Regions from separate parts of the Tessaracoccus pujii genome, predicted to be linked through region 3. Evidence: predicted binding sites of a transcription regulator. Region 3 holds the regulator's gene; each other region holds the start of a gene.
The links. Region 3 encodes HrcA, which represses chaperone genes, less so after heat shock. Its sites were predicted from a motif close to TTGGCACTCGNNNNNNNCGAGTGCCAA; they were not measured.
Positions count from the first base shown of each region.

Region 1: the regulator HrcA is predicted to act here: its motif matches at 647-673, upstream of groES (co-chaperone GroES).
Region 2: the regulator HrcA is predicted to act here: its motif matches at 623-649, upstream of groL (chaperonin GroEL).

Region 1 is NZ_CM137012.1:265,948-268,211, forward strand. Features, by position in the region: gene ACX1D0_RS01240 (THUMP-like domain-containing protein) at 1-626, shown strand, start outside; gene groES (co-chaperone GroES) at 809-1,105, shown strand; gene groL (chaperonin GroEL) at 1,321-2,264, shown strand, end outside.
Region 2 is NZ_CM137012.1:53,530-55,793, forward strand. Features, by position in the region: gene ACX1D0_RS00235 (DUF3263 domain-containing protein) at 1-139, shown strand, start outside; gene ACX1D0_RS00240 (hypothetical protein) at 72-578, opposite strand; gene groL (chaperonin GroEL) at 791-2,264, shown strand, end outside.
Region 3 is NZ_CM137012.1:1,205,046-1,207,309, reverse strand. Features, by position in the region: gene ACX1D0_RS05920 (MBL fold metallo-hydrolase) at 1-301, opposite strand, end outside; gene hrcA (heat-inducible transcriptional repressor HrcA) at 369-1,373, shown strand; gene dnaJ (molecular chaperone DnaJ) at 1,407-2,264, shown strand, end outside.

The DNA.
Region 1 (2,264 bases), 940 kb from region 3:
GGAACGTGGCGGACTTCACCCCTCCGTGGTCGCTGGTGCTCGAGCACCTGGCCTCTCAGCGATTCGTGGCGGTGAAGCTCGGACCGGGACTGCCGAAGGAGTTGATCCCCACGGGTGTGCGCGCTGCCTGGGTGAGCGACGGCGGGGACGTGGTGGAGGTGTCACTGTGGAACCGGATGGCCGAGGGGCGCTCCGCGGTCCTGCTGGGGCAGGGCGACGCGCTGGAACTCACCGCCGGCGAGGCCGAGGCGCCCGCCGTCGCGCCCCTCGGCGCCTATGTCTACGAGCCCGACGGCGCCGCCATCCGCGCGGGTCTGGTGGGGGAGGCGGTTCCCGGGGCCTGGCTGCTCGATCCCCACGTGGCGTACCTGTCCTCCGACGAGCCCATCCTCACCCCATGGGCCACCCGCTTCGAGGTGCTCGACGTCCTCGACTACTCGGTCAGGGCGCTGCGTGGCTACGTGAGAGAGCGGGGGATCGGGACGCTGGAGATCAAGAAGCGGGCCATCGATGTCGACCCGGCGGCCCTGCGACGGGAGCTGAAGCCGAAGGGGAGTGCTGCGGCCACGATCATCCTGGCCCGCACGGTCGGGGGCACCAAGGCGATCGTCGCCCGCCGGGCGTGAGCCGCGCGCACCGGACTGATCTGGCACTCGGCTTGATTGAGTGCTAAACCCGGGATAACGTAAGAGCTGGCACTCGACAACCTCGGGTGCTAATGGTCGGACGGCACCCGCGACGACGCCCGGCCACCTCACATGACCTATCCGCCGACCTTCGGGTCGGATATGACAGAAAGGTGTTTGACGTGGCAACCACGATCAAGCCTCTCGAGGATCGCATCCTCGTCCAGCCCCTTGAGGCCGTCCAGACCACCGCTTCCGGCCTTGTCATTCCCGACACTGCCAAGGAGAAGCCGCAGGAGGGGAAGGTCATCGCCACCGGCCCCGGCCGCATCGACGACAACGGCAACCGGGTTCCCCTCGATGTCGCCGAGGGCGACGTCGTCATCTTCTCCAAGTACGGCGGCACCGAGGTCAAGTACGACGGCCAGGAGTACCTCCTGCTGAACGCCCGCGACATCCTCGCCGTCGTCAGCAAGTAACGAACGGGGGCGCGCCCCCGTTGACCCCTGGCGGGGGCAAGCCCCCGCTGACCTTCGGCAGGGGTAAGTAACGAACGGGGGCGCGCCCCCGTTGACCCCTGGCGGGGGCAAGCCCCCGCTGACCTTCGGCAGGGGTAAGTAGCGAACGGGGGCAAGCCCCCGTTGACCCCCTCGCGGGGGTGAAGCCTTCGGACTCGACTCACACTAGGATTTCAATGCCAAAGATTCTCTCCTTCAATGAGGAGGCCCGTCGCGCGCTCGAGCGCGGTGTGGACACCCTCGCAAACACCGTCAAGGTCACCCTCGGCCCCAAGGGTCGCTACGTCGTCCTGGACAAGAAGTGGGGCGCCCCGACCATCACCAACGACGGTGTGACCGTCGCCAAGGAGGTCGAGCTCGACGATCCGTACGAGAACCTGGGCGCGCAGCTCGCCAAGGAGGTTGCCACCAAGACCAACGACGTCGCCGGTGACGGCACCACCACCGCCACGGTGCTGGCGCAGGCCATGGTGCACGTCGGCCTCCGCGCCGTGACCGCGGGCGTCAACCCCGTCGGCCTCAAGCGCGGCATCGACAAGGCCGTGGAGGCCGTCGTCGCGCGCCTGCGTGAGAACGCCCGCCCCGTGGACACCACCGCCGACATGGCGTCGGTGGCCACCATCTCCTCGCGTGACGAGCAGATCGGCGACCTGATCGCCGAGGCCTTCGACAAGGTGGGCAAGGACGGCGTCATCACCGTCGACGAGTCCAACACCATGGGCACCGAGCTCGAGTTCACCGAAGGCATGCAGTTCGACAAGGGCTACCTGTCGCCGTACTTCGTGACCGATGCGGACCGTATGGAGGCCATCCTGGATGACCCCTACATCCTCATCCACAGCGGCAAGGTCTCGTCGATGAACGATCTCCTCCCGCTGCTGGAGAAGATCATCGCGGCCAAGGGAACGCTGTTCATCGTGGCCGAGGACGTCGACGGCGAGGCGCTGTCGACGCTCGTGGTCAACAAGATCCGCGGCACCTTCACCTCCGTCGCCGTCAAGGCGCCGGCGTTCGGTGACCGTCGCAAGGCCATGCTCGAGGACATCGCCATCCTCACCGGCGGCCAGGTCGTCGCCCCCGAGGTGGGTCTCAAGCTGGACCAGGTCGGCCTCGAGGTGCT
Region 2 (2,264 bases), 1.2 Mb from region 3:
GGCGCGCTACTACCAGCAGCTCAACGCCCTCATCGACACGCCGGAGGCGCTCGCCTACAAGCCTCTGCTGGTCAAGCGCCTGCGTCGGATGCGCGGCCAGCGGCAGGCCGCCCGCTCCGCCCGGCGGCTCCACGGCTGAGGAGGCGCCGGATCCCGCTCCCCACGGGCATCGTCGGGTTGATGCGGTAGCCCCCCTTGAGCAGGTCCGCCTGCACCTCGAAGTAGTTGGCGCTGGCGCGGTCCCCGGTCCGGACCATGGACCAGAGCGTGGCCAGGCCGTAGAGCGGTAGGAACGGCAACCCGAGGCTGTACGCGTACTGCCATGCGTGCCCGTCCTCGTGTTCCATGAGGGTGGGCGTGGAGGCCTCCACCTCCTCGGCGCTGCGATGCGGGATGAGCACCACCGAGCCGATGGTCACGGCGCCCGCGTTGTGGATGGGGAGCCGGGCCCGGTCCGCCACGATCAGGTGGCCCCGCCGGCGCAGCCTCGCCCGGCCGACGACGGCCAGCGCCAGGCCCAGCGGCGTCGAGAGGTTGACCACATTGGCGGTGTCCCGCGCGAGTCGCGGCAGATCCATCGGGGCTCCCGTCCGAGATTTCTGTCTCCGGACCATAGTGGGCCTTTGCACTCTCTTGTGTCGAGTGCTAATAATGGGGTTAGCACTCTCACGCTTTGAGTGCTACCGAACTGCCGGTGAGGCTTAGCCGTCCGTCGCGGGCACCGCGGTTCACCCGACACTGCACACTTCGGGGCTCAGGCCCCACTTGACGGGAGGACTCCCGAAACACCATGGCAAAGCTGATTGAGTTCAATGAGGAAGCGCGCCGCGCCCTCGAGCGTGGCATGAACACGCTGGCAGACGCGGTCAAGGTGACGCTCGGCCCCAAGGGCCGCAACGTCGTCCTGGAGAAGAAGTGGGGCGCCCCCACGATCACCAACGATGGCGTGTCCATCGCCAAGGAGATCGAGCTGGAGGACCCGTACGAGCGCATCGGCGCCGAGCTGGTCAAAGAGGTCGCCAAGAAGACTGACGACGTCGCCGGCGACGGCACCACCACGGCCACCGTCCTGGCCCAGGCGATGGTCCGCGAGGGCCTCCGCAACGTGTCCGCCGGCGCCAACCCGATGAGCCTGAAGAAGGGCATCGAGGTGGCCGTCGCCGCCATCGTCGCCGAGCTGGCCGACATGGCCATCGACGTCGAGACCAAGGAGCAGATCGCCGCCACCGCGTCGATCTCCGCCGCTGACACCACCGTCGGCGAGATCATCGCCGAGGCGATGGACAAGGTCGGCAAGGAGGGCGTGATCACGGTCGAGGAGTCCAACACCTTCGGGCTGGATCTCGAGCTCACCGAGGGTATGCGCTTCGACAAGGGCTACATCTCGCCCTACTTCGTGACCGATGCCGAGCGCATGGAAGCCACCCTGGATGACCCCTATGTCCTGCTGGTGAACTCCAAGATCTCCTCGCTCAAGGACCTCCTGCCGGTCCTCGAGAAGGTCATGCAGTCCGGCAAGCCCCTGCTGGTCATCGCCGAGGACGTCGAGGGTGAGGCCCTCGCCGGCCTGATCGTCAACAAGATCCGCGGTACGTTCAAGTCCATCGCCGTCAAGGCGCCGGGCTTCGGTGACCGCCGCAAGGCCATGCTGACGGACATCGCGATCCTCACGGGCGCGCAGGTCATCAGCGAAGAGGTCGGCCTGTCGCTCGACGCCGTGACCGTGGACCTGCTGGGCTCCGCCCGGTCCGTCATGGTCTCGAAGGACGAGTGCACCATCATCGAGGGCGCCGGCGAGTCGGCGCAGATCGAGGGTCGCGTCTCGCAGATCCGTCGCGAGATCGAGAACTCGGACTCCGAGTACGACCGCGAGAAGCTGCAGGAGCGCCTCGCCAAGCTGGCCGGCGGCGTGGCCGTCATCAAGGTCGGCGCGGCCACCGAGGTGGAGCTCAAGGAGCGCAAGCACCGGATCGAGGACGCCGTGCGCAACGCGAAGGCGGCCGTCGAGGAGGGCATCGTGCCTGGTGGTGGCGTCGCGCTGCTGCAGGCGTCCAAGGCCGCCACGGTCGAGGGCCTTGAGGGCGACGAGGCCATCGGCGCGCAGATCGTCTTCACCGCGGCCTCGGCCCCGCTGAAGCAGATCGCGGCCAACGCCGGTCTCGAGGGTGGTGTCGTGGCTGAGAAGGTCGCGCACCTGCCCGTGGGCCAGGGCCTCGACGCGGCCACCGGCGAGTACGTCGACATGGTCGCGGCCGGCATCATCG
Region 3 (2,264 bases):
TGGAGAAGGTCCGCGTCACCGCGGCATCCTCCAGGTTCTCGTGGGCGACGACCTCGACACCGGTCATGCCCGCGAGACCGCCCACATGATCGTGGTGGCCGTGGGTGAGCACGACGTGCGTCACGGGTACCCCGGCCGTCGCCGCCGCGGACGCGACGAGCTGTGCACCCTGCCCGGGAGTGTTGCCGGCGTCCACCAGGAGAGCGGCGCGCTCTCCGACGATCAACCCGACGTTGACCCGGTGCGGTTCGAGCGTGGTCACGAACACGCGGTCGGTCACGGGGGTCCAGGCGAGCGTCATGGCAGCCAGCATAGATGGCGGTTACACTGGCACTCGCCGTCTGTGAGTGCTAGCTGGGGAGGTGACCATGCTCGACGACCGCAAGCTCGATGTGTTGAGGGCGATCGTGACCGACTACGTCTCCAGCCGTGAGCCCGTGGGCTCGAAGGCTCTCGTCGAGCGCCACAGGCTGGACGTGTCCGCCGCCACGGTGCGCAACGACATGGCTGTGCTGGAGGAGGAGGGCTACATCATGCAGCCCCACACCAGCGCCGGCCGGATCCCCACGGACAAGGGGTACCGCCTCTTCGTGGACAGGCTGGCCCACATCAAGCCGCTGTCGCCGGCGGAGCGCAGCGCCATCACCACCTATCTCAGCGGCACCGCCGACGTCGACGATCTCGTCATGCGCACCGTGCGGCTCCTGGCCCAGCTCACGCGCCAGGTGGCGATCGTCCAGTACCCCGTGGCGCAGCGCACCCAGGTCCGCCACGTGGACCTCCTGCTGCTCACCCCGGAGCGCATGCTGGTCATCGTCGTGCAATCCTCTGGCCGGGTGGACCAGACCATGCTGGACACGCCCATCATGGACGAGTCCCGGCTGCAGGCGCTGCGCAACCGGATCGCCGAGGCCATCGTCGGCCGCTCACCCGCGGACGCAGCCGGGGCGCTGGCGTCCATGCTCGACGTGGTGTCCCCGGATGACCGGCCGCTGGCGGCCCCCGTCGTCGCCGCCGTGCTCGAGGCCATCGCCGCCGAGCCGGCCGCGCACGTGGTCGTCGCTGGACTGCCCAACCTCGCGTCCAGCCGGACGTTCGAATCGGACCTGCGCCCCCTGCTGGAGGCCCTCGAGGAGCAGGTGGTCCTGATGCGCCTGCTCGGCGAGGCCGCCGGCGACGACGTGACCGTCCGGATCGGCGAGGAGAACACCGCGGCGGGTTTTCGCACGACCAGCCTGATCGCGTCCGGCTACGGGGCGGACCGCTCCGCGAGCCTGGGCGTCGTCGGCCCCACCCGCATGGACTACCCGTCCCACATCGCCGCGGTCCGAGCCGTGGCGCGCTACGTGAGCCGATTCCTCACCGAAGGCTAGACCCCCCATCCGAAGGCTGACCCAAGAGAAGATATGAGCAAGGACTACTACGACATTCTCGGCGTGGAACGCGACGCGAGCCCAGAGGCCATCAAGAAGGCCTACCGCCGCCGAGCCATGAAGGTGCACCCGGACGTCGCCCAGGAAGAGGGCGCCGCGGAGAAATTCAAGGAACTCAACGAGGCCTACGAGGTGCTCAGCGACCCCAACAAGCGGGCCGTGTTCGACCGTGGCGGAGACCCGATGAGCCAGGGTGCCGGGTTCTCCGGCTTCGGCGGCGGGTTCGCGGGCGGATTCGACTTCTCCAACCTGGTCGACGCCATGTTCGGGGCCGCCGGCGGACGCGGACCGCGTTCCCGGGTCCGGCAGGGCCAGGACGCGCTGGTGCGCGTCTCGCTCCAGCTGCACGAGGCGGTGTTCGGGGTCACCAAGCCGGTGAGGGTGGACACCGCCGTGGTGTGCCCGAAGTGCGCCGGCAAGGGTGGTGAGCCCGGCTCCGAGCCGGTGTCCTGCAGCACCTGCGACGGGGCCGGCGAGGTCACCCAGATCCAGCGCAGCTTCCTCGGCGACATCCGCACCTCGCAGGCGTGCCCCACGTGCCGGGGCTACGGCACCGTCATCCCGCGGCCGTGCGGCGAATGCTCCGGCGAGGGCCGGGTGCGCACCGCGCGGACGCTGCAGGTCCGCATCCCCGCCGGCGTGTCCACCGGGATCCGGATCCATCTGGAGAGCCAGGGCGAGGTCGGCCCCGGCGGAGGACCGGCAGGGGACCTGTACGTTGAGCTCACCGTGCAGCCGCACGAGACGTTCCGCCGTGAGGGCGACAACCTCGAGATGGTGGTGAAGCTGCCCATGACGGCCGCTGCGCTGGGCACCACCGTGGACGTCGGC